4 regions of the Enterobacter sp. MGH 24 genome follow, and region 4 is predicted to be linked to each of the others. Evidence: predicted binding sites of a transcription regulator. Region 4 holds the regulator's gene; each other region holds the start of a gene.
What was found. The regulator CRP, encoded in region 4, controls carbon source genes, mostly activating them, when cyclic AMP is high. The targets are predictions, from matches to a motif close to ATGTGANNNNNNTCACAT.

Region 1 (5,603 bases), 2.2 Mb from region 4:
CTGCTGGATATCTACGCCCAGCGCGCGGCCAAACAGGGCTTCGCCTTTAAGCATGATAAAGAACAGTACCAGCTGTTCTGCGACAGCTTCCCGTTTGAAACCACGCCGGATCAGGCCCAGGCCATCAACGCCGTGCTGAGCGACATGTGCCAGCCGCTGGCAATGGACCGCTTAGTCTGCGGCGACGTCGGCTTCGGCAAAACCGAAGTGGCGATGCGCGCCGCCTTCCTTGCGGTGGAAAACAACAAGCAGGTGGCGGTGCTGGTGCCGACCACCCTGCTCGCTCAGCAGCACTTCGACAACTTCCGCGACCGTTTCGCCAACTGGCCGGTACGTATCGAGATGCTCTCGCGTTTTCGCAGTACCAAAGAACAGACCCAGATTCTGGAACAGGCCAGCGAGGGTAAAATCGACATTCTGATCGGCACCCACAAGCTGCTGCAAAGCGATGTGAAGTGGAAAGATCTGGGGCTGCTGATCGTCGACGAAGAGCACCGCTTCGGGGTGCGCCACAAAGAGCGCATCAAAGCGATGCGCGCCGACGTCGATATCCTGACCCTGACCGCAACGCCTATCCCGCGAACCCTGAACATGGCAATGAGCGGCATGCGCGATCTGTCGATTATCGCCACGCCGCCGGCGCGCCGTCTGGCGGTAAAAACCTTTGTCCGCGAGTACGACAATTTGGTGGTGCGCGAAGCGATCCTGCGTGAAGTGCTGCGCGGCGGCCAGGTGTACTATCTCTACAACGACGTAGAAAACATTCAAAAAGCGGCGGACAGGCTGGCGGAGCTGGTGCCGGAAGCGCGTATCGCTATCGGTCACGGGCAGATGCGCGAGCGCGAGCTGGAGCGGGTGATGAATGATTTCCACCACCAGCGCTTCAACGTGCTGGTGTGTACCACCATCATTGAAACCGGTATTGATATCCCGACCGCGAACACGATTATTATCGAACGCGCGGATCACTTTGGTCTGGCGCAGCTGCACCAGCTGCGCGGCCGCGTCGGGCGTTCGCACCATCAGGCCTACGCCTGGCTGCTGACGCCGCATCCGAAAGCGATGACCACCGACGCGCAAAAGCGTCTGGAAGCCATCGCCTCACTGGAAGACCTTGGCGCAGGCTTTGCGCTGGCCACGCACGATCTCGAGATCCGCGGTGCCGGTGAACTGCTGGGTGAAGACCAGAGCGGCTCGATGGAGACCATCGGCTTCTCGCTCTATATGGAACTGCTGGAAAACGCGGTTGACGCCCTGAAGGCCGGACGCGAGCCGTCGCTGGAAGATCTCACCAGCCAGCAGACCGAGGTCGAGTTGCGTATGCCTTCCCTGCTGCCGGACGATTTCATTCCGGACGTGAATACCCGTCTCTCATTCTACAAGCGTATCGCCAGTGCGAAGACGGAAAACGAACTGGAAGAGATTAAGGTTGAGCTGATCGACCGCTTTGGCCTGCTGCCCGATGCGGCGCGAAATCTGCTGGATATCGCTCGCCTGCGCCAGCAGGCGCAGAAGCTGGGCATTCGCAAGCTTGAAGGCAACGAAAAAGGCGGCGTGATTGAGTTCGCGGAGAAGAACCACGTCAACCCGATGTGGCTGATTGGCCTGCTGCAAAAACAGCCGCAGCATTTCCGTCTGGATGGTCCAACCCGTCTGAAATTTACCCAGGAGCTGACGGAGCGCAAAACCCGCATGGACTGGGTGCGTCACTTTATGCGTCAGCTGGAAGAGAACGCGATCGCATAACCTCCCTTTCCCCTGTTACCTGAGGAATTTCATGTAGTTTATTAACCGGAAGCGATGAAAGTTGCTTCCGGAAAATGAATAGCTTATAGCGACACCCTGGTCCGGCTGTAAATCGCTGAGGCGTTTCCTGCAGGCCGGGGCGAGGCGCAGGGATGCGCCGAGAGGGCGGGCTTTACAGGGATGTTACCTCCGCCCGTCCCCGATAAGCCGGAAGGAATAAGCCGAAGACAAAATTGCCGGGAGCAATTTTGTACAGCGCTTGCGCTGTCCCCGAAGGGGTAAGCCCCAGGGATGGGGCGAACAATCCGCGTAGCGGCGATTTACCGCCGGGAGCCCGGGTCGCCACGGTGGTGGCGATTGAGCCACCCTGGCACGTTCACAGGTCATGTCGTTACAGAGTAGCAAGGAACATAAAGTGAACGGAATGACCACCAGAGCCGTATGTTCCCCCTCACCCCAGCCCTCTCCCTCAAGGGAGAGGGGGTCGTCCGTGCAGGCATTATTTTATGGGGATTCCTTCCCCTGTTAGCCCAGCGCTACGGGGGGACAATTTACAAACTCTTTGCACTTCACCCGATCTTCCCGACACACCCATTCGCCATAATTATGTTTAACCCCTTATAAAACAATAACCTTATCATTTACATGGATTATGGTGATGATGACCTCTTCGCGTTTTACTCGCTGGTTAACCCTGTTTGCGCTGGCAGCCACCCTCGCGGTTGCGCTTCCCGCTCGCGCAAATACCTGGCCCCTTCCTCCGCCCGGCAGCAAGGTGGTGGGGGAAAACCGCTTTCATGTGGTTGAAAATAATGGCGGTTCACTGGAAGCCATTGCCAAAAAATATAACGTCGGTTTTCTGGCCCTGCTGCAGGCGAACCCTGGCGTCGACCCGTACGTCCCGCGCGCGGGCAGCGTGTTGACTATCCCGTTACAGGCTATTCTGCCGGACGCTCCGCGTGAGGGGATCGTTATAAATCTGGCGGAGCTGCGTCTGTACTATTACCCGCCGGGTAAAAATGAGGTGACCGTCTATCCAATTGGGATTGGTCAGCTGGGCGGCGACACCCTGACGCCGACGATGGTCACGACCGTCTCGGATAAACGCGCGAATCCAACCTGGACCCCGACGGCCAATATTCGTGCCCGTTATAAGGCCCAGGGCATCGATCTTCCTGCCGTGGTGCCGGCAGGCCCGGATAACCCGATGGGGCACCACGCGATCCGCCTGGCGGCATACGGCGGTGTCTACCTGCTGCACGGCACGAATGCGGACTTTGGCATCGGCATGCGCGTCAGCTCCGGCTGTATTCGTCTGCGCGATGACGATATCAAAACGCTGTTTAACGTCGTTACGCCGGGAACCAAAGTGAATATTATCAATACGCCGATTAAGGTTTCTGAGGAGCCGGGCGGCGTGCGGCTGGTTGAGATTCACCAGCCGTTATCGAAAAACATTGGCGACGATCCGCAGACGCTGCCCATTAACCTGAATGCCGCGATGGTAAGCTTCAAAACGAACGCGAATACCAATAGCGTAGTGATGGAGCGGGCGATGGAAGCGCGGTCAGGCATGCCGACCGACGTCACCCGGCATCACGGCGTCGTCCCGCAGTCGATGTAAATCAGAAATAAAAAAAGGCCCTGCTGAGCAGGGCCTTTTTTTATTGCAGTGGCATAAATGAGGGTTTATGCCCGGCTTATTTGTAGATGACAGCCGTGCCGTGCAGGGTGTTAGGACCGGTCACAGAGGTGATGCGGTAAGATTTAGCACCCATCTCTTGCGCTTTTTGCGCCAGCTGATCTTCCAGTGAACTCAGGTTAGTACCGGCAGACGCAGAGATTGTCCCGACTTTATGCTGGTCAGCAGGGGTGGATTGCACCTGTACAGCAGCAAAGCTTGCAAAAGAGAGTGAACTCAGAACAGCGGCAGCGATGAGGGTTTTTACGTTTTTCATGATGTTTACCTTTAGCAGATGAATTTGGAGGTCGTTAATCATTTAGTTAACGATCGATAGGTAAATCATAAATGTGATCCAGGTCACGCGTCAACATATTTTTATAACGAGCGTTAACTTAATTTTAAAATTCTTATTTTTCATACATATATGATTAATTTATTTTTAAGCATTCAGCACTGGTGGTGGGTTGTGTTTATTTTTATAATGGTCGTTCACCAAACCAACAGAGGACCAACGGCAAATGACAACCGATGTCACGAGTTGTGCGAAGAAAAGCCGTGGCCGACCAAAAGTGTTTGACAGGGATGCAGCGCTTGATAAGGCCATGACTCTCTTCTGGCAACATGGGTATGAAGCAACCTCGCTTTCCGATCTGGTAGAAGCCACCGGAGCCAAAGCGCCAACGCTGTATGCCGAATTTACCAATAAAGAGGGGCTGTTCAGGGCGGTGCTGGACAGATACATTTCGCGCTTTGCGGCGAAACACGAAGCCCAGCTGTTCTGTGAAGAGAAAAGCGTTGAACAGGCGCTTCGCGACTATTTCACTGCCGTCGCGACCTGTTTCACCAGTAAAGATACGCCTGCGGGCTGCTTTATGATTAACACCTCAGCCACCCTTGCGGCGTCCTCTAAAGAGATTGCCAATACGGTGAAATCGCGGCATGCCATGCAGGAGGAGACGCTCAGCGCATTTCTGGCTCAGCGCCAGCAGCGCGGTGAAATCCCCGCGCAGTGCAACCCTCAGCTGCTGGCGCAATACCTGAGCTGTATTTTGCAGGGGATGTCGATCAGCGCCCGTGAAGGGGCCACGCTGGAAAAACTGCAGCATATTAGCGACACCACGCTGCGGCTGTGGCCTGAGCTACTGAAAATCTGACGCAAAAAAAAGCTCCTCAGCCTGAGCGCATGAGGAGCTAAATTCAGAGAACATCTTTTTTACACTTTGTTATTCAGAACCAGCTGGCCATTTCCATCCAGTGGAATTTGCGTGCCCGGGTCTTTATCCATGCGGATTTTGCCCTGCTGATCGCCAATTTTGTACGTCACGTCATAGCCCAGCATTTTTTCCGACTTGTCATAGACGGTTTTGCAGCGTTGCTGAGTCGTGGTGTAGGTATCATTATCCTGCATCGCGCCCTGCACCTGGTTACCGGCATAGCCGCCCCCCAGCGCGCCGACCACGGTCGCCACATCTTTACCCCGGCCGCCGCCAAACTGGTGACCAATCACGCCACCCGCTACCGCCCCCAGAACAGAACCGGCAATGCGGTTTTCATCCTGGACAGGACGACGGTGCGTCACGGAGACGTTGCGGCACTCCTGACGAGGGGTTTTCACGGTTTCTTTAATCGGTGTAGCAGAAACCACCTGTGCATACTGCGGGCCGCGATCTAATACGTTGAGACTGGCAATGGCAGCCACACCTAACGCAGCCGCGACGCCAATCCCTATACCCGCCAACATTGATTTATTCACGGGACTTCCTCCTTTGTTGCTATTGGTAACAATTTTGCAATGGAGGCAACGCTTCGCCAATCAGATAAAGGATCAAAAAAGGGGCATAGCGAGGAGATATATTCTATTTAGGAGAACTCTTAAGCAGTCAAACTGTGATCTACAGCATGAAATGCTAAAAACTCCCTCCGGAGAGTCCGGAGGGAGTGAAAGATTAGTGCAGCTTCAGACGCGGACGGATCACGCGGTTGATTCTGCCCACCAGCATCATCAGCCCGGTTTTGAAGTAGCCGTGCAGCGCAATCTGGTGCATACGGTACAGGGAGATATACACGAAGCGAGCGATACGCCCTTCCACCATCATCGAGCCGCGCATCAGGTTGCCCATCAGGCTGCCGACGGTAGAGAAGTTTGACAGCGACACCAGTGAACCATGGTCTT
Region 2 (5,603 bases), 2.7 Mb from region 4:
GGCTGCGAATGTATTGACCTAATGAATGACCGGTCTCTTTTTTGAACATCCGTTGCAGGTGCCATTTGGAGTAACCTGAACGCTCTGACACTTTTTCAAGGGAGAGCGGCGATTCCAGGTTGTCCTCGATCCAGTCCAAAATGCTATGAATGGTGATAGCGTCAGTATTGCGTCTGGACATCGTCATACCTCTTTTTCTGTTTACGGCAGTATTTTCTTCAGCAAGAGCTCAAGGGTTGCCACTTCATCTGCCGTTAAGTTTTTTGTTAGTTCCTGATGCAGTGTTTGTCCTACTAATTGATGACATTGCTCGCACATGGCCGCGCCATCACTGGTCAGCTTTACCAGTACGCCGCGTTTGTCATTTGGGTTAGGGCTTCGTTCTATCCATCCTTTGCAGACGAGACGATCGAGCATGCGGGTTAACGCACCCAGATCGACAGAGAGCACCTTTTTAAGCTCAACCGGTGTAATACACACTTCGCAGCGAATGGAACACAGCACTTTGAACTGTGTTGCGGTGATATCCAGCGGTGACAGATAGTCGTTGAGCAGGCGATCTTTTTTCTGATTTACCATATGAATAAGACGACCCAGCGGAACAACGTCGTTAAAGATATCACTGGTGCTTTTCACAATGGTTGCCCTGGCAAGTAGTTAGTCACGGCAGATATTATTGCTCAGGCAAGTATAAGTCAACTGAATGAGTCAGCCGATGCCACGAATTGCTAAAACGTTTCATGAACTTTTTTTGAGGTCTTTCAAATCAGATAGATAACTGCGAGTTATGATTTCAGAGGGAGAAGAATCGTCGCGCTGCACCCATAGCTGAATGTCATACTTTCCCCCTATAATTGCTGAGTTAAATATGGATAAGGACAACAACGCACTATGTTGGATTTAATTAAAGCAATCAGCCTTGGGCTGGTGGTCTTGCTGCCGTTGGCTAACCCGTTAACGACGGTGGCGCTGTTCCTCGGGCTGGCAGGGAATATGAACAGCGCCGAGCGCAACCATCAGTCGATGATGGCCTCGGTGTATGTGTTTGCCATCATGATGGTGGCCTACTATGCCGGACAGGTGGTGATGAATACCTTCGGGATTTCCATCCCCGGCCTGCGTATCGCCGGGGGGCTGATTGTGGCCTTTATCGGTTTCCGCATGCTGTTCCCGGCGCAAAAAGCGCATGAGTCACCGGAAGCGACCAGCAAATCGGAAGAGCTGGAAACCGAACCGAGTGCGAATATCGCCTTTGTACCGATCGCCATGCCGAGCACGGCGGGGCCGGGTACCATCGCGATGATCATCAGCTCCGCGTCGACGGTGCGCGACAGCGCAACCTTCCCGGACTGGGTGCTGACGGTTGCGCCGCCGCTGATTTTTGCAATTATCGGGGTTATTGTGTGGGCGTCGCTGCGCAGTTCTGGCGCCATTATGCGCTGGGTAGGCAAGGGCGGTATCGAGGCGATTTCCCGTCTGATGGGCTTCTTACTGGTCTGTATGGGCGTGCAATTTATTATTAACGGCGTGCTGGAAATTATTAAGACCTATCATTGATGTCTTGCCCGGCGGCGCTTCGCTTGCACGGGCCTACGGGTTTTGTAGGCCGGGTAAGGCGAAGCCGCCACCCGGCAAGAAGGCTCACCCGTGCTGCCCCTGTTCCTCCAGCGCCACCGGCCACTTACGGAAGATGAGCACCGACCAGACCAGCGCTACCAGGGCCGGAATGGCGCCCAGATAGCCAATCGCCGACATTGATACGTGCAGTATTACCTGATTTCCCACCAGCGCGCCCGCGCCAATCCCCAGATTGAAAATCCCTGAGAACAGCGACATGGCGACGTCCGTTGCATCCGGTGCCAGGGCCAGGACTTTCACCTGCATGCCCAGACCAATAATCATGATCGCCACGCCCCAGAACAGGCTGAGGATCGCCAGATGGCCTTCACTGCCTGCGGCAGGCATCAGCAGCAGCAGGCAGGCCAGCAGCAGACCAATAGCGCTGCTCACCAGCGTCGAAGCATGCCGGTTACCCAGCTTACCGAACAGCACGCTGCCAATAATGCCTGCTCCGCCGAGGATCAACAGTAAGACGGTGGCAAAGTTGGCGCTAAAGCCCGCCACCACCTGCACAAACGGTTCAATGTAGCTATACGCCGTGTAATGGGCCGTCACCACAATAGCGGTCAGCAGGTAGATACTCAGCAGCGCCGGGCGACGCATCAGCAGCGGCAGGCTTTTCAGGGAGCCGGAATGTTCGCTCGGCAGCGCGGGCAGCAGTTTAATCAGGCACACCAGCGTTACCAGCGCGCCCATACCAATGGCGAAGAACGTCGTACGCCAGCCGAAGTATTGCCCCACGATGCGACCAATCGGCAGTCCCAGCACCATCGCCAGTGCGGTACCGGTAGCAATCAGGCTCAGCGCCTGCGCGCGTTTCCCTGCCGGAGCGAGTCGAATAGCCAGAGACGCGGTGATCGACCAGAACACCGCATGGGCAAAGGCAATGCCGATGCGGCTGATGACCAGCACCGTAAAATTCCACGCCATAAACGACAGCACGTGGCTCGCAATGAACAAGACAAACAGACCGATCAGCAGCCTGCGCCGCTCCATCTGGCTGGTCAGCAGCATAAACGGCAAGGACATCAGCGCCACTACCCAGGCGTAGATGGTCAACATAATGCCCACCTGAGCCGTTTCCATCTGGAAACTTTCAGCGATGTCAGACAACAGCCCAACCGGCACAAATTCTGTGGTGTTAAAAATAAACGCGGCAATGGCCAGCGTGACCACGCGTAGCCACGCAACCCTGCGGGAAACTGTGTTCGTTGTCATAGGGATGTCGGAGATTCGTTGCTGAAAAGAAGAGGAGACGATCTTAAAACGTTGAACGGCGAAAACTCAACCATTATGTGACGCAGATCTCAATATTTACCTTATGAAAGCGGTAGCCGTGAACGCCGTTTTCATTGAATATAAAAGAACAACACAATAAAAACAGGCGGTAAGACAATGCAGGAGATTGATTTTTATCTGGTAGATGCGTTCAGCGATACCTCATTTGGCGGCAATCCGGCCGCCGTTTGCCCGCTGAAAGCGTGGTTGCCCGATGAGACCTTACTGCAAATGGCGCAGCAGCATAATCAGTCGGAAACGGCTTTTTTCGTCTGCAGTAAAGGGGGCATTGAGCTACGCTGGTTTACCACGCTTACCGAAGTCAATCTCTGCGGCCACGCTACGCTTGCGGCCGCGCACGTGCTGTTTACCGAACTGGATTACCCGGACTCGCGGATCCACTTTGAAACCGCGTCTGGCCGCCTGACGGTCAGCCGGGAGGGAGAGTGGATGACCCTGGACTTCCCGGCATGTCCAACCCATGAAGAGACGCCTCCGCCGGAGATGCTTTCGGCGCTGGGTATCAGCCGCTACGTTGAAGCCCGTAAAGGGCGCGCCTGGCTCATCGTTCTGGAAAATCGCCAGCAGGTTGAAGCGCTTGCGCCGCGCTTCTCGGCGATGACGCCGGGCGAGCATAAGGTGAGCGTGACGGCGCGCGGTGAGGGGGAATATGATTTTGTCAGCCGCTTTTTCTCCCCTGGCGTATCCGTCCCGGAAGACCCGGTCACCGGCTCCGCGCACACCATGCTGATCCCGTACTGGAGCGAAAAGCTGGGCAAAACGACGCTGTTTGCCCGTCAGGTTTCAGCCCGGGGTGGTGATGTACGCTGTGAGCTGAAAGGTTCGCGCGTGCTGATGGGCGGGCAGGCCACGCTTTATCTGAAAGGCACAGTTTTTCTGCGCTAAATAGCCATAACAAGAGAGGAAGAGACAATGCAGGAAATTGATTTTTATCTGGTGGATGCCTTCAGCGATAAAACCTTTGGCGGCAACGCCGCCGCGGTATGTCCTCTGGAAGAGTGGCTGCCGGACGAGACGCTGCTCAAAATGGCGCAGCAGCATAACCAGTCTGAGACCGCCTTTTTCGTGCGCACCGACGGTGGGTTTGAGCTGCGCTGGTTTACCACGCTGGATGAAATTAACCTGTGCGGTCACGCTACGCTTGCCGCATCACACGTCATTTTCGAATACCTTGATTATCCGCATACCGAAATCACCTTCACCACCCGCTTCGTGGGTGAACTGACGGTTAAACGCAGCGGCGACTGGCTGACGCTGAACTTCCCCGCGTGGTCGACGGAGGTTGTGGAAAATCCTCCCGAGGTGCTGTTTAGCGCGCTCGGCATCACGGCGGCAAAAGAGGTGCGCGTCGGACGCGATTACATGGTGGTGCTGGAGAGCCAGCAGCAGGTTGAAGCGTTAACGCCGGATATTGGGGCCATGCTTCCGCTGGATAAAATGGTCTGCGTGACCGCGCCGGGAGAAGAATATGACTTCGTCAGCCGCTTCTTCTGTCCGGGCGAAGGGGTGCCGGAAGACCCGGTCACCGGATCCGCCCACAGCATGCTGATCCCGTACTGGAGCGAAAAGCTGGGCAAAACGTCACTCAATGCCCGTCAGGGGGCAGACCGCGGCGGGGATCTGCGCTGCGAGCTGAAGGGCGACCGCGTGCTGATTGGCGGCCAGGCGACCCTGTATCTGAAAGGGCGTATCTTCCTGCGCTAGCTGAGGGAGGCACCGCCGCATATCACCATCTCCTGGCCGGTGATGGCGGCGGCGTCTTCTCTAAGCAAGAAACTCACCAGTGCGGCCACCTCTTCTGGCGCGATTAAACGTCCGATTGGCGGACATTTCGGGGGCGAGGTTTCCCGCCCTGGGGCGCTGAGCATCGGCGTTTGGGTGGCCCCAGGCGAGACCACGTTAGCCGTGATCCCGCGCGGGGCCAGTTCCGCCGCCCAGCTCCTGACCATTCCTACCATCGCTGCTTTTGTGGCAACATACTGCGATCGTCCTGCTGCACCACGAGAGGTTCTGCTGCCTATCGCCACAAAGCGTCCGCCGGCAGCCATAGAGGGCGCAAAATGGTTAAACAATGCCTCACAGGCCCGGACGTGGAGCTGCCACAGTGAGGCGCTAACGAGGCTTTCCAGCTGGCCCAACGGCGCGGCGGCCATCATCCCGGCGGCATGGATCGCTGCCTGGGGTGTGGCGATGGTGTGCAGGGCGTTGCACAACGCATCAGGATCGGTGATATCAACGCGAAGGCTGGTGAAGCCAGGCGTATCCAGCGTCACGGCTCGGCGGCTGAGCCCGGTGACCTGCCAGCCCTCCGCCAGCAATCGCTTAACAATGGCCTCACCAATTCCGGAGCTGGCCCCGGTGACGACGGCGTGACGCATTTCAGACCTCCAGCATCGCGCGGGGAACCTTAAACACCGCTTTGCGGACCATCATCGGGGCCTCTACAGCGCATAGCGCCTGGTGAGGTTCTCCGGGATAAAAGACCACAAAGTCACCATCGGCAAGCCGGATCCTGACGCTATGTTCGGCTGATGGAGCAATAAAGAGATCCGGTTTACGCTCTTCATCTTCCGGCCTGCCTGCGGGAAGCGCTCCGGCATAAATATGCTCTTCACCCGCCAACACAATCTGGATGTCCGCCCACTGATGATGGTATTCCGTATGCCGGTCGGCGCGCGGCTGCG
Region 3 (5,603 bases), 160 kb from region 4:
GGCGCAGACGCTCACCCAGCGGTTGACCTTTATGGCGATTGGGCATCCAGAACAGCATCCGCCGCCAGATACGAAGCGGCAGCGTGATACGCATTTTGGGGATAAGCTCGTCGAGCCCGTAGCTCAAAAAGGTGCGAATAATAAAATAGAGGCGCCGAATTTCACCAGGCGTCATTTGCCCTCCAGTTTTTCCAGCCGTTTGGTTAACGCATCAACCGCACGTTCAACAGCAGCGGTCTCTTCCGCAAACCATGCAACTTCCAGTGGCCCGGGCGCCATTCGCCACTCCTCAGTCAGCACTTCCGCCGCATAGCGTTGCTGGCGCTGGAGGCTTTTTCGCGCAAACGAGGTGCCACCATGAAGGGCTTTCCCGATGCCTTCGGCGGCAATGTCGCCGATGAAAGGCGCGAGCAGCTCTGCCGGATCGAACTCCGCCAGGTCGGTGAGCGCAACGAAGTTCTGCACAACCTGGATGTCGCCTTCCACTTCCAGCTCACCGCTGCGGATAAGCGCCGTTAATTGCTGGCGATCGCGCAGTTTTGGCAGCACGCTCATGTGCGTAATGACCGAGCAGTCGGCTTCACCTTCCCACGCCCCCAGAACGTCAAGCTGGCGTTCGCCGAATATCAGCACAAGCGGCGTCGAGAACTCTTTTAAAACAACGCGTAATACCTTCCCGTTTAGCCGCTGACGTGCAGCTTTCAGCGCCGGAGCACGATACAGAAAAGCGTTCAGTACATTCTCGATGCCTGCGGAGACTAAGGGTTTAAAGGGCACGGGACACCTCCACTCAGAATTTGTAACCGCGATGCAGCGCGACGACGCCCGCCGTCAGGTTGAAATATTCAACATTTTCAAATTCCGCGTCCTGCATCATGGCTTTTAATGTGTCCTGATCCGGGTGCATACGGATAGATTCCGCCAGATAGCGGTAGCTTTCAGCGTCGTTAGCCACCAGCTCACCAATACGCGGCAGCACGTGGAAGGAATAGGCATCATAGGCTTTGCTCAGCGGCTCGATAATCGGTTTGGAGAATTCAAGCACCAGCAGACGTCCGCCCGGCTTCAGCACGCGGTACATGGAGCGCAGCGCTTTTTCTTTATCGGTCACGTTACGCAGACCGAAAGAGATCGTGATGCAGTCAAAGGTATTATCCGGGAATGGCAGCGCTTCGGCGTTTGCCTGCACATATTCCACATTCCCCACCACGCCGATGTTACGCAGCTTTTCGCGTCCCATTTTCAGCATGGAGTCATTAATATCGGCAAGAACAACGCGGCCGGTTTCGCCCACCAGACGGGAGAATTTCGCGGTTAAATCGCCCGTACCGCCGGCTAAATCCAGCACCGTTTGTCCACGGCGTACGCCGCTGCAGTCAATGGTGAAGCGCTTCCACAAGCGATGAATGCCGAACGACATCAGGTCATTCATCACATCGTACTTCGCCGCCACGGAATGAAATACGTGGGCCACCATGTCAGCTTTCTGCGCTTTGGCGACAGTCTGAAAGCCAAAGTGCGTTGTGTCTTGTGAATCGTCAGCCATCTTAGAGCCTGCTTATCAGTAAAATGTTCGTGAAGTGTAACAGATTGGGCGCGTTTGCCCTACGTTTCAACCACCGCGAAAGAAACGCGCTGGAGTCTCGTCTGGTGATAAATCCACCGCTAACGTATTGTCTTCACTGTTTGTCTTTTGTTCGTCCGCACCTTCTCGCAGGCGAAACTCGTCGTCCTGGGCGGTGGCCTGTTCAACCAATTCCGGATTAATCTCGCGTTTAACCTCTACCCCCAGGCTGCGGAATGATTCGGCCTGTGCCAGCAAATTGCCGCGTCCGGAGGCGAGTTTTTTCATCGCCTGGCGGTAGTTATCCTGCGCACGATCCAGGCTCTGCCCGACTGAGGACATGTCGTCCACGAAGAGGCGCATTTTGTCGTACAGCTTGCTGGCGCGATCGGCAATCTGCTGCGCGTTGCGGCTCTGGTGCTCATAGCGCCACAGGTTCGCAATGGTGCGTAACGCCACCAGCAGCGTGGTGGGGCTGACCAGCATAATGTTATTTTTGAGCGCTTCGGTGATCAGCTCAGGCTGTCTGTCGAGTGCCAGCAGAAACGCGGGTTCTACCGGGATAAACATCAGGACATAGTCCAGCGAGCGGAGACCCGGCAGCTGCTGATAGTCTTTTCTGCCGAGCAGGCGAATGTGATTACGCACGGAGGCAATGTGCTCCTGCAGCGCCGATTCGCGCGTGTAGTCATCTTCGGCGTTGAAGTAGCGCTCATAGGCCACCAGCGTCATTTTGGCGTCAATCACCACATCTTTACCCTGCGGCAACCGTACAATCACATCCGGCTGCATACGCGAGCGGGCGTCGTTTTCGATACTCACCTGCGTTTCGTATTCATACCCTTCGCGCAGGCCAGAGGCTTCAAGCACGCGGGTCAGCACCACTTCCCCCCAGTTGCCCTGGGTTTTGTTATCCCCTTTCAGCGCGCGGGTCAGGTTGACCGCCTCCTGCGCCATCTGGGCATTCAGCTGCTGGAGATTGCGAATCTCATGCGCCAGCGTGTGTCGTTCGCGGGCTTCCTGACCAAAGCTGTCCTGCACCTGACGACGAAAACCGTCCAGCTGTTCGCGCAGGGGCGTCAGCAGGCTGTTCAGGCTCTGGCGGTTCTGTTCGTCAACGCGGCGGTTGCTGTGCTCAAAAATTCGGTTGGCGAGGTTCTCAAACTGTTCGCTGAGGCGCTGCTCACTGTTGATCATCTGGCGGATTTTGTCTTCCGCATGCAGTTGGGTGGATTCAAGACGGGTGGTCACTTCGCGGAGATCGGCCTCCAGTGACGTATTGATATCTCGCAGGTTACGCAGCTCGTTGTTGAGCAGTTCGCACTCGTCGCGCCAGTGTTCGCTCAGAGCAAGCTGCTGTTTTGTCGCGCTTAAATCGGCGACCATCTCTTCTCGCTCGGCCAGCTGGTCGGCCTTCTGCTGTGCATGCTGATAGCTGGAAATGAGCCAGCCTATCGCCACGCCCGCCAGCGCAATCACCGCGTAAATCAGGATCGAGATATCCACAATGCCCCCTGCATCAACGTATTACCCGCACAAAATAGAATTGTGCTGTATAAACGTCCAGTTTGAAAGGGTTTTCCTGCGAGGCGCTACGCAAAAAATAAAGGCCGAACGTGTCGGCCTTTGATTTCAGAAGAGAGAATTAGATCAGGCGATGCGCGGCTTCAACCACGATTTTCACTGCATGACTTTCGGTCTGCTTCATAGTTTCGGCGTTCGGGATCTCCTGCTGGGTACGGTTGACGATAACGCCCGCCACCATACCGGCACGCAGACCCTGGCTTGCGCACATGGTCAGCAGCGTTGCAGATTCCATTTCATAGTTCATCACGCCCATGGACTGCCACTCTTCCATTGAGCCTTTGAAACGGCTTACCACGCGGCCTGAGAAGGTGTCGTAACGCTCCTGGCCCGGATAGAAGGTGTCGGAAGAGGCGGTTACGCCCACGTGGGTAGTTGCGCCTACGGACTTCGCGGCTTCAACCAGCGCGGTGGTGCATTCGAAATCAGCCACTGCCGGGAATTCCATCGGCGCAAAGTGCAGGCTTGCACCGTCCAGACGGACGGACGCGGTCGTGACCAGCACGTCGCCGACGTTGATGTGCGGCTGGATAGCGCCGGTGGTACCGATACGCAGGAAAGTACGAATGCCCAGCTGGGCCAGCTCTTCAACAGCAATAGAGGTAGACGGACCACCGATACCGGTAGAGCACACGATCACCGCTTTGCCATCCAGCTCTGCGCGCCAGGTGGTGAACTCACGATGGGCAGCCAGCTTGACCGGCTTATCCATCAGCGCGGCGATCTTTTCCACACGCTCAGGGTCGCCAGGGACGATTGCGAGCGTAGCCCCTTGTAAATCGTTTTTGGTGAGGCCGAGATGAAAAACATCAGACTTAGACATAGGTGACTCCTCTGTGGGTCGGTTAGTCAGAAGAAGTAAAACGGTACTTTACAGAAGCAGCATGCATATTTTCGTGACGCAACTCACCATGAATGAAAATGATTGCATTAAATTTCCATAAAAAAGTGATTTACATCACATTAACAAGTTATATCGCCAGGTGCTGCACAAAAGATAGACCGTTTAAGGCACTGTGAGTTGTTAACCTGGTGTCTATATTTACCTTTGCGCTAACTCATTGGTACGGAGAATGCCATGACTGAAAAAACCGGTTTTGCACCTGCTGCGGCCCCACATGCTTCCACCATCGTGTCGACGCCAGAAGCGGCAATTACCGCGGGTGAGACCTCCATTCCCTCGCAGGGGGAGAATATGCCTGCTTATCACGCACGGCCAAAATCGGCAGACGGCCCGCTGCCCATCGTGATTGTGATTCAGGAGATCTTTGGTGTTCACGAACACATTCGCGACCTCTGCCGCCGGCTGGCGCTGGAAGGGTATCTGGCCGTTGCGCCAGAGCTCTACTTCCGTCAGGGCGATCCGAACGACTACAGCGATATTCCAACATTGCTCAGCAACCTGGTCAGCAAAGTCCCGGACGCGCAGGTGCTGGCCGATCTCGATCACGTCGCCAGCTGGGCGGCGCGCAACGGGGGCGATCCACATCGTCTGCTGGTCACCGGTTTCTGCTGGGGCGGACGCATAAGCTGGCTGTATGCCGCGCATAACCCGCAGCTCAAAGCCGCTGTCGCCTGGTACGGCAAACTGGTAGGTGAAAAAACGCTGAATTCACCGAAACATCCGGTCGATATTGCCACCGAGTTAAATGCCCCCGTATTAGGGCTTTACGGCGGTCAGGACACCGGTATTTCGCTTGATTCGGTAGAGACCATGCGCCATGCGCTCCGTGCGGCAAATGCGAAGGCGGAGATTGTGGTGTACCCGGATGCCGGGCATGCATTTAACGCCGATTATCGTCCGAGCTATCACGCAGAATCAGCCAAAGATGGCTGGCAGCGGATGCTGGCGTGGTTTAGCCAGTACGGCGGGAAAAAAGCATAAAGCAAAAAGCCCGGTGGCGGCTACGCCTTACCGGGCCTAAGTGTCATTAAGCCTGACGTAAATTCTGCGCCGCCTTCACCATGTTGGCGAGCGCCGCACGCGTCTCTGGCCAGCCGCGGGTTTTCAGTCCGCAGTCCGGGTTCACCCACAGGCGCTCTGCCGGAATGCGCTGGGCCGCTTTTTTCAGCAGGGCTTCAATCCACTCCACGCTCGGCACGTTCGGGGAGTGAATGTCGTACACGCCCGGCCCGATTTCATTCGGGTAGTCGAACTCTTCAAACGACTCCAGCAGCTCCATATCCGAACGCGAGGTCTCGATGGTGATCACGTCGGCGTCCAGCGCGGCAATCGAATCCATAATGTCGTTAAATTCGCAGTAACACATGTGGGTGTGGATCTGGGTGTCGTCCTTCGCCACCGCGGCGTTAATGCGGAACGCCTCCACGCCCCACTGCAGGTAGGCGTCCCAGTCGCTGCGGCGCAGCGGCAGGCCTTCACGCAGCGCCGGCTCGTCAATCTGGATAATGCCAATACCTGCCGCTTCCAGATCGGCCACTTCATCACGCAGCG
Region 4 (5,603 bases):
AAGCTGACGCGTGACATGAGCGAGCGCGGCCATTCTCGCGAAGCGGTGATGGACTCCGTGGTGCGCTCCATGGAGGATTATATTAACTTCCTGACGCCGCAGTTTTCCCGCACCCATATCAACTTCCAGCGCGTGCCGACGGTGGACACCTCCAACCCCTTTGCCGCCAAAAGTATCCCGTCCCTGGATGAGAGCTTCGTGGTGATCCATTTCCGCAACCTCGACGGCATTGATTACCCCTGGCTGCTGGCCATGCTGCAGGGCTCGTTTATTTCGCACATGAATACGTTAGTGGTGCCGGGCGGAAAAATGGGGCTGGCGATGGAGCTCATCATGACGCCGCTGGTGGAGCGACTGATGGAAGGGAAGCAGATTGCGTGACGCCTGTTGCCGGATGGCGCTTCGCTTATCCGGCCTACGTTCGTGCAGTTGTAGGCCCGGTAAGCGCAGCGCCACCGGGCTTTGTTTTTTAAGCCTCGATCACTTCATACGAATGCGTGATTTTTACCGCTTTCTCCAGCATTAACGCCACAGAGCAGTACTTCTCCGCAGACAGGTCCACCGCACGCGAGACCGCCGCGTCTTTCAGCTCTTTACCGGTGACCACAAAGTGCAGGTTAATATGGGTGAACAGGCGTGGCGCCTCTTCGCGACGTTCTGACGTGAGTTTGACTTCACAATCCGTCACGTCATGACGACCTTTTTGCAGGATCGACACCACGTCAATTGCGCTGCATCCCCCTGCCGCCATTAGCACCATTTCCATTGGGCTTGGTGCTTTATCGCCGGAGTTACCGTCCATCAAAATCTGGTGTCCTGAAGCGGACTCGCCCAGGAACGTTAAACCTTCAACCCATTTCACGCGCGCTTGCATATTCTTAAACTCCAACGTTGCATTTTTGGTGACAGATTACGCGTGCGTTACATTTCTCGCAATGGAAGGCGACCTGCATCATGCTGAAGCGAGACACCAGGAGACACGCGGCGAAAGCTATGCTAAAACACTCTGGATGCTACAGTAATACATTGACGTTACACATGTATGCAGAGGACATCAAACTTTACTGGCTGCGAAACGTTACGGTAGCCGACTTCCCAGGGTATGGGTAAGAATTCGATTGCAACCCCAGAGTCCGGATGCATCTGATGACTCTGGTGACAGCTTATAACAGAGGATAACAGCGCATGGTGCTTGGCAAACCGCAAACAGACCCGACTCTCGAATGGTTCTTGTCTCATTGCCACATTCATAAGTACCCATCAAAGAGCACGCTGATTCACCAGGGTGAAAAAGCGGAAACGTTGTATTACATCGTTAAAGGCTCGGTGGCAGTGCTGATCAAAGATGAAGAAGGGAAAGAGATGATCCTTTCTTATCTGAACCAGGGCGATTTCATCGGTGAACTGGGCCTGTTTGAAGAGGGCCAGGAACGTAGCGCCTGGGTTCGTGCAAAGACAGCATGTGAAGTGGCTGAAATTTCTTACAAGAAGTTCCGTCAGCTGATTCAGGTTAACCCTGACATCCTGATGCGTCTTTCTTCCCAGATGGCGCGCCGTCTGCAGGTCACGTCAGAAAAAGTGGGTAACCTCGCCTTCCTGGACGTGACAGGCCGTATCGCGCAGACCCTGCTGAACCTGGCGAAACAGCCAGACGCCATGACCCACCCGGACGGCATGCAAATTAAAATTACCCGTCAGGAAATTGGTCAGATCGTCGGTTGCTCCCGTGAAACAGTGGGCCGTATCCTGAAAATGCTGGAAGATCAAAACCTGATCTCCGCCCACGGTAAAACCATCGTGGTCTACGGAACGCGTTAATTCCGCTTAAACGGCGTGCCATCGCAAGGTGTCACGCCGTTTTTGTCTCTACTCCCCATGTGGCGCAGGCTGATCTATCACCCGGAAGTTAACTACGCACTGCGGCAAACGCTGGTGTTGTGCCTTCCTGTGGCCATAGGTCTGATCCTCGGACACCTCCAGCAAGGCCTGCTGTTTTCCCTCGTGCCCGCCTGCTGCAACATCGCCGGTCTTGACACGCCGCATAAGCGCTTTTTTAAACGCCTGATTATCGGTGGCTGCCTGTTTGCTGGCTGCAGCCTCGCCGTACAGCTTTTACTGGCTCGGGATATCCCGCTGCCGCTGATCCTGACCGTACTGGCCATGACCCTCGGCGTGACGGCGGAAATCAGTTCGCTGCACGCCCGCCTGCTTCCCGCTTCGCTGATTGCGGCCATTTTCACGCTGAGCCTCGCCGGGAATATGCCGGTGTGGGAGCCGCTGCTGATCTACGCCCTGGGGACATTATGGTACGGGCTGTTTAACTGGTTTTGGTTCTGGCTGTGGCGGGAACAGCCGCTGCGTGAATCCCTGAGCCTGCTCTACGTGCAGCTTGCGGATTACTGCGAAGCCAAATACACCCTGCTCACCCAGCATACCGATCCGGAGAAATCCTTACCGCCGCTGCTGACGCGCCAGCAAAAGGTGGTGGATCTGATAAGCCAGTGCTATCAGCAGCTGCATATGCTCGCCGCCAACAAGAACCACGAGTACAAGCGGCTGCTGCGCACCTTCCAGGTCGGGCTGGATCTGCAGGAGCATATCTCCGTTAGCCTGCACCACCCGCAGGAGGTGCAAAAGCTGGTCGAGCGCAGCCACGCCGAAGCGGTGATCCGCTGGAACGCGCAGACCGTCTCGGCACGCCTGCGGGTGCTGGCCGATGATATTCTCTATCACCGCTACCCGACGCGCTTTAGCATGGATAAACAGCTGGGCGCGCTGGAGAAAATCGCCCGTCAGCATCCGGATAACCCCGTCGGCCAGTTTGCCGCCTGGCACTTCAGCCGTATCGCGCGCGTGCTGCGCACCCAGCGCCCGCTTTATCCCCGCGACCTGATGGCGGATAAGCAGAAACGGCTGCCGCTACTGCCCGCGCTCAAAAGCTATCTTTCTCTTAAATCGTCCGCCCTGCGCAACGCCGCAAGGATTAGCGTGATGCTCAGTACCGCCAGCCTGATGGGCATGGCGCTGCATCTGCCGAAACCCTACTGGATCTTAATGACCGTGCTGTTTGTCACCCAGAACGGCTACGGCGCGACGCGGGTGCGTATTCTGCACCGGGCTGGCGGAACGATGGCCGGGCTGATCATTGCGGGCGTGACGCTGCACTTCCACGTGCCGGAAGGCTATACCCTGGCAGGCATGCTGGCGATCACGCTGGTGAGCTACCTGATTATCCGCAAAAACTACGGCTGGGCGATGGTGGGCTTTACGGTGACGGCGGTATATACCCTGCAGCTGCTCACGCTCAATGGCGAACAGTTTATTGTCGCCAGGCTGATTGATACTCTGATCGGCTGTCTGATTGCCTTTGGCGGCATGGTCTGGCTGTGGCCGCAGTGGCAAAGCGGACTGCTGCGCCAGAACGCCCACGACGCGCTGGAAGCCGACCAGCAGGCCATTCGCCTGATCCTGAGCGACGACCCGCAGCCCTCCCCGCTGGCGTATCAGCGGATGAAGGTCAACCAGGCACACAATGCGCTGTTTAACTCGCTCAACCAGGCCATGCAGGAGCCGGGCTTTAACTCGCACTATCTGGCAGACATGAAGCTCTGGGTGACGCACAGCCAGTTTATCGTCGAACACATTAACGCCATGACCACGCTGGCGCGCGAGCACACGATGCTGACGCCGGATCTGGCGCAGCGCTATTTGCAGTCGTGTGAAATTGCGTTGCAGAGGTGTCAGCAGCGTCTGGAGTATGACTCGCCGGGCGAGTCGGGAGATTCGAACATTCTGGAAGCGCCGGAGACGTTAACCCACGGGCCAATGAGCACCCTGGAGCAACATTTGCAGCGCGTTCTGGGACATCTGAACACCATGCACACCATTTCGTCGGTGGCATGGCGTCAGCGTCCGCATCACGGGGTTTGGTTAACGCGCGTGTTAAAGCGAACCGAGTATTAGCCTTTAACGATCTTCGCGACCGCCGCGGCAAAGCGGATTAACCCGTCTTCGATGTCTTTGTCTTCTACCACCAGCGACGGCGCAAAGCGCATCACGTCCGGCCCCGCGTTCAGCACCATCACCCCTTCGTGCGCGGCGGCGTGCAGGAAATCACGCGCGCGGCCTTTGTACTGCGGCTTCAGCTCGGCGCCAATCAACAGCCCCATCCCGCGGATTTCGCTGAACACGTCGTACTGCTCATCAATCTTTTGCAGGTGTTTTACGAACAGCTCGCGCTTTGCGCTCACGGCGTTCAACACCTCCGGCGTGTTGATAATGTCGAATGCAGCGCCCGCCACGGCGCTCGCCAGTGGGTTACCGCCGTAGGTAGAGCCGTGAGAGCCGACGTGGAACGCCGAGGCGATCTCCTGCGTCGTGAGTACTGCACTCACCGGGAAACCGCCGCCGAGCGCTTTGGCGCTGGTCAGAATATCCGGCGTTACGCCGTAGTGCATATAGGCGAACAGATCGCCGGTGCGCCCCATCCCGCACTGCACTTCATCGAAGACCAGCAGCGCCTGATGCTCGTCGCACAGGGCGCGCAGCCCTTTCAGGAATTCCGGGGTTGCCGCGGTCACGCCGCCTTCACCCTGGATCGGCTCGACCACCACCGCGCAGGTATGGTCGTCCATTACCGCTTTCACCGCGTGCAGATCGTTAAACGGCACGTGGACGATATCGGCCGGTTTCGGGCCAAACCCGTCGGAATACTTCGGCTGGCCACCAACGGAGACGGTAAAGAAGGAGCGTCCGTGGAAGGCATTGTGGAAGGCGATGATTTTGGTTTTATACGGGCTGTGGCGCGTTGTCGCGTAGTAGCGCGCCAGCTTGAAGGCGGTTTCGTTGGCTTCGGTGCCGGAGTTCATAAACAGCACGCGCTCGGCAAACGTGGCATCAATGATCTTACGCCCCAGGCGCAGCGCCGGTTCGTTGGTAAACACGTTGCTGGTGTGCCACAGGGTTTCGCCCTGAGTTTTCAGCGCTTCGACCAGCGCGGGATGGCAATGACCCAGCGCCGTGACCGCAATCCCGCCCGCGAAATCCACATACTCTTTACCCTGCTGATCCCATACGCGGCTGCCCTTTCCCTTCACCGGGATAAACTCAGCCGGTGCATAAATCGGCAGGATCACTTCATCGAATGTCGCGCGGGTAATTGCTGGTTGTTCAGTTGCCATGTCATGACCATCCATTTTATGTCACAATGATTGTGAAAATATAATCACAAAATATGCATAAAAAATCACAGTAAGGCAACAGATATTCAGCGATGGAGGAAATTTGCCAGCAGCGCGTGCCCCTGCTCGCTGAGGATGCTTTCCGGGTGGAACTGCACGCCTTCGAGATCCCATTCGCGGTGGCGAATTCCCATGATCTCCTGCGTATCGCTCCAGGCGGTCACCTCAAAGCAGGCGGGCAGCGTCGGCGGGTCAATCACCAGCGAATGGTAGCGCGTCACGGTTAACGGGTTATTGAGCCCCGTGAATACCCCGGTGCCGGAGTGCGTGACCGGAGAGGTTTTACCGTGCATCACTTTGGCGGCGCGCACGATGGTGGCACCAAACGCCTGGGCAATGGCCTGATGGCCCAGACAGACGCCC

Region 1: a site for CRP is predicted at 3,776-3,793, ahead of bhsA (multiple stress resistance protein BhsA). Genes of this name have one in related genera too.
Region 2: a site for CRP is predicted at 2,914-2,931, ahead of L370_RS04385 (sugar transporter). Genes of this name have one in related genera too.
Region 3: a site for CRP is predicted at 4,095-4,112, ahead of udp (uridine phosphorylase). Genes of this name have one in related genera too.

What each region holds. Positions count from the first base shown of each region.
Region 1 covers NZ_KI535657.1:3,243,703-3,249,305, reverse strand. Annotated here, with positions in the region: gene mfd (transcription-repair coupling factor) at 1-1,746, shown strand, start outside; gene L370_RS06665 (L,D-transpeptidase LdtC) at 2,405-3,370, shown strand; gene bhsA (multiple stress resistance protein BhsA) at 3,447-3,704, opposite strand; gene comR (TetR family copper-responsive transcriptional repressor ComR) at 3,949-4,584, shown strand; gene L370_RS06680 (glycine zipper 2TM domain-containing protein) at 4,644-5,183, opposite strand; gene L370_RS06685 (NAD(P)/FAD-dependent oxidoreductase) at 5,377-5,603, opposite strand, start outside.
Region 2 covers NZ_KI535657.1:3,742,294-3,747,896, forward strand. Annotated here, with positions in the region: gene marA (MDR efflux pump AcrAB transcriptional activator MarA) at 1-181, opposite strand, end outside; gene marR (multiple antibiotic resistance transcriptional regulator MarR) at 202-636, opposite strand; gene L370_RS04390 (MarC family NAAT transporter) at 892-1,557, shown strand; gene L370_RS04385 (sugar transporter) at 1,642-2,838, opposite strand; gene L370_RS04380 (PhzF family phenazine biosynthesis protein) at 3,016-3,804, shown strand; gene L370_RS04375 (PhzF family phenazine biosynthesis protein) at 3,832-4,623, shown strand; gene L370_RS04370 (SDR family NAD(P)-dependent oxidoreductase) at 4,620-5,297, opposite strand; gene L370_RS04365 (NanQ anomerase/TabA/YiaL family protein) at 5,299-5,603, opposite strand, start outside.
Region 3 covers NZ_KI535657.1:1,193,460-1,199,062, forward strand. Annotated here, with positions in the region: gene ubiB (ubiquinone biosynthesis regulatory protein kinase UbiB) at 1-175, opposite strand, end outside; gene ubiJ (ubiquinone biosynthesis protein UbiJ) at 172-777, opposite strand; gene ubiE (bifunctional demethylmenaquinone methyltransferase/2-methoxy-6-polyprenyl-1,4-benzoquinol methylase UbiE) at 791-1,546, opposite strand; gene rmuC (DNA recombination protein RmuC) at 1,613-3,070, opposite strand; gene udp (uridine phosphorylase) at 3,210-3,971, opposite strand; gene L370_RS16100 (dienelactone hydrolase family protein) at 4,227-5,033, shown strand; gene metE (5-methyltetrahydropteroyltriglutamate--homocysteine S-methyltransferase) at 5,080-5,603, opposite strand, start outside.
Region 4 covers NZ_KI535657.1:1,032,510-1,038,112, forward strand. Annotated here, with positions in the region: gene L370_RS16810 (phosphoribulokinase) at 1-381, shown strand, start outside; gene L370_RS16805 (OsmC family protein) at 470-874, opposite strand; gene crp (cAMP-activated global transcriptional regulator CRP) at 1,186-1,818, shown strand; gene L370_RS16795 (YccS/YhfK family putative transporter) at 1,876-3,963, shown strand; gene L370_RS16790 (bifunctional acetylornithine/succinyldiaminopimelate transaminase) at 3,960-5,180, opposite strand; gene pabA (aminodeoxychorismate synthase component 2) at 5,267-5,603, opposite strand, start outside.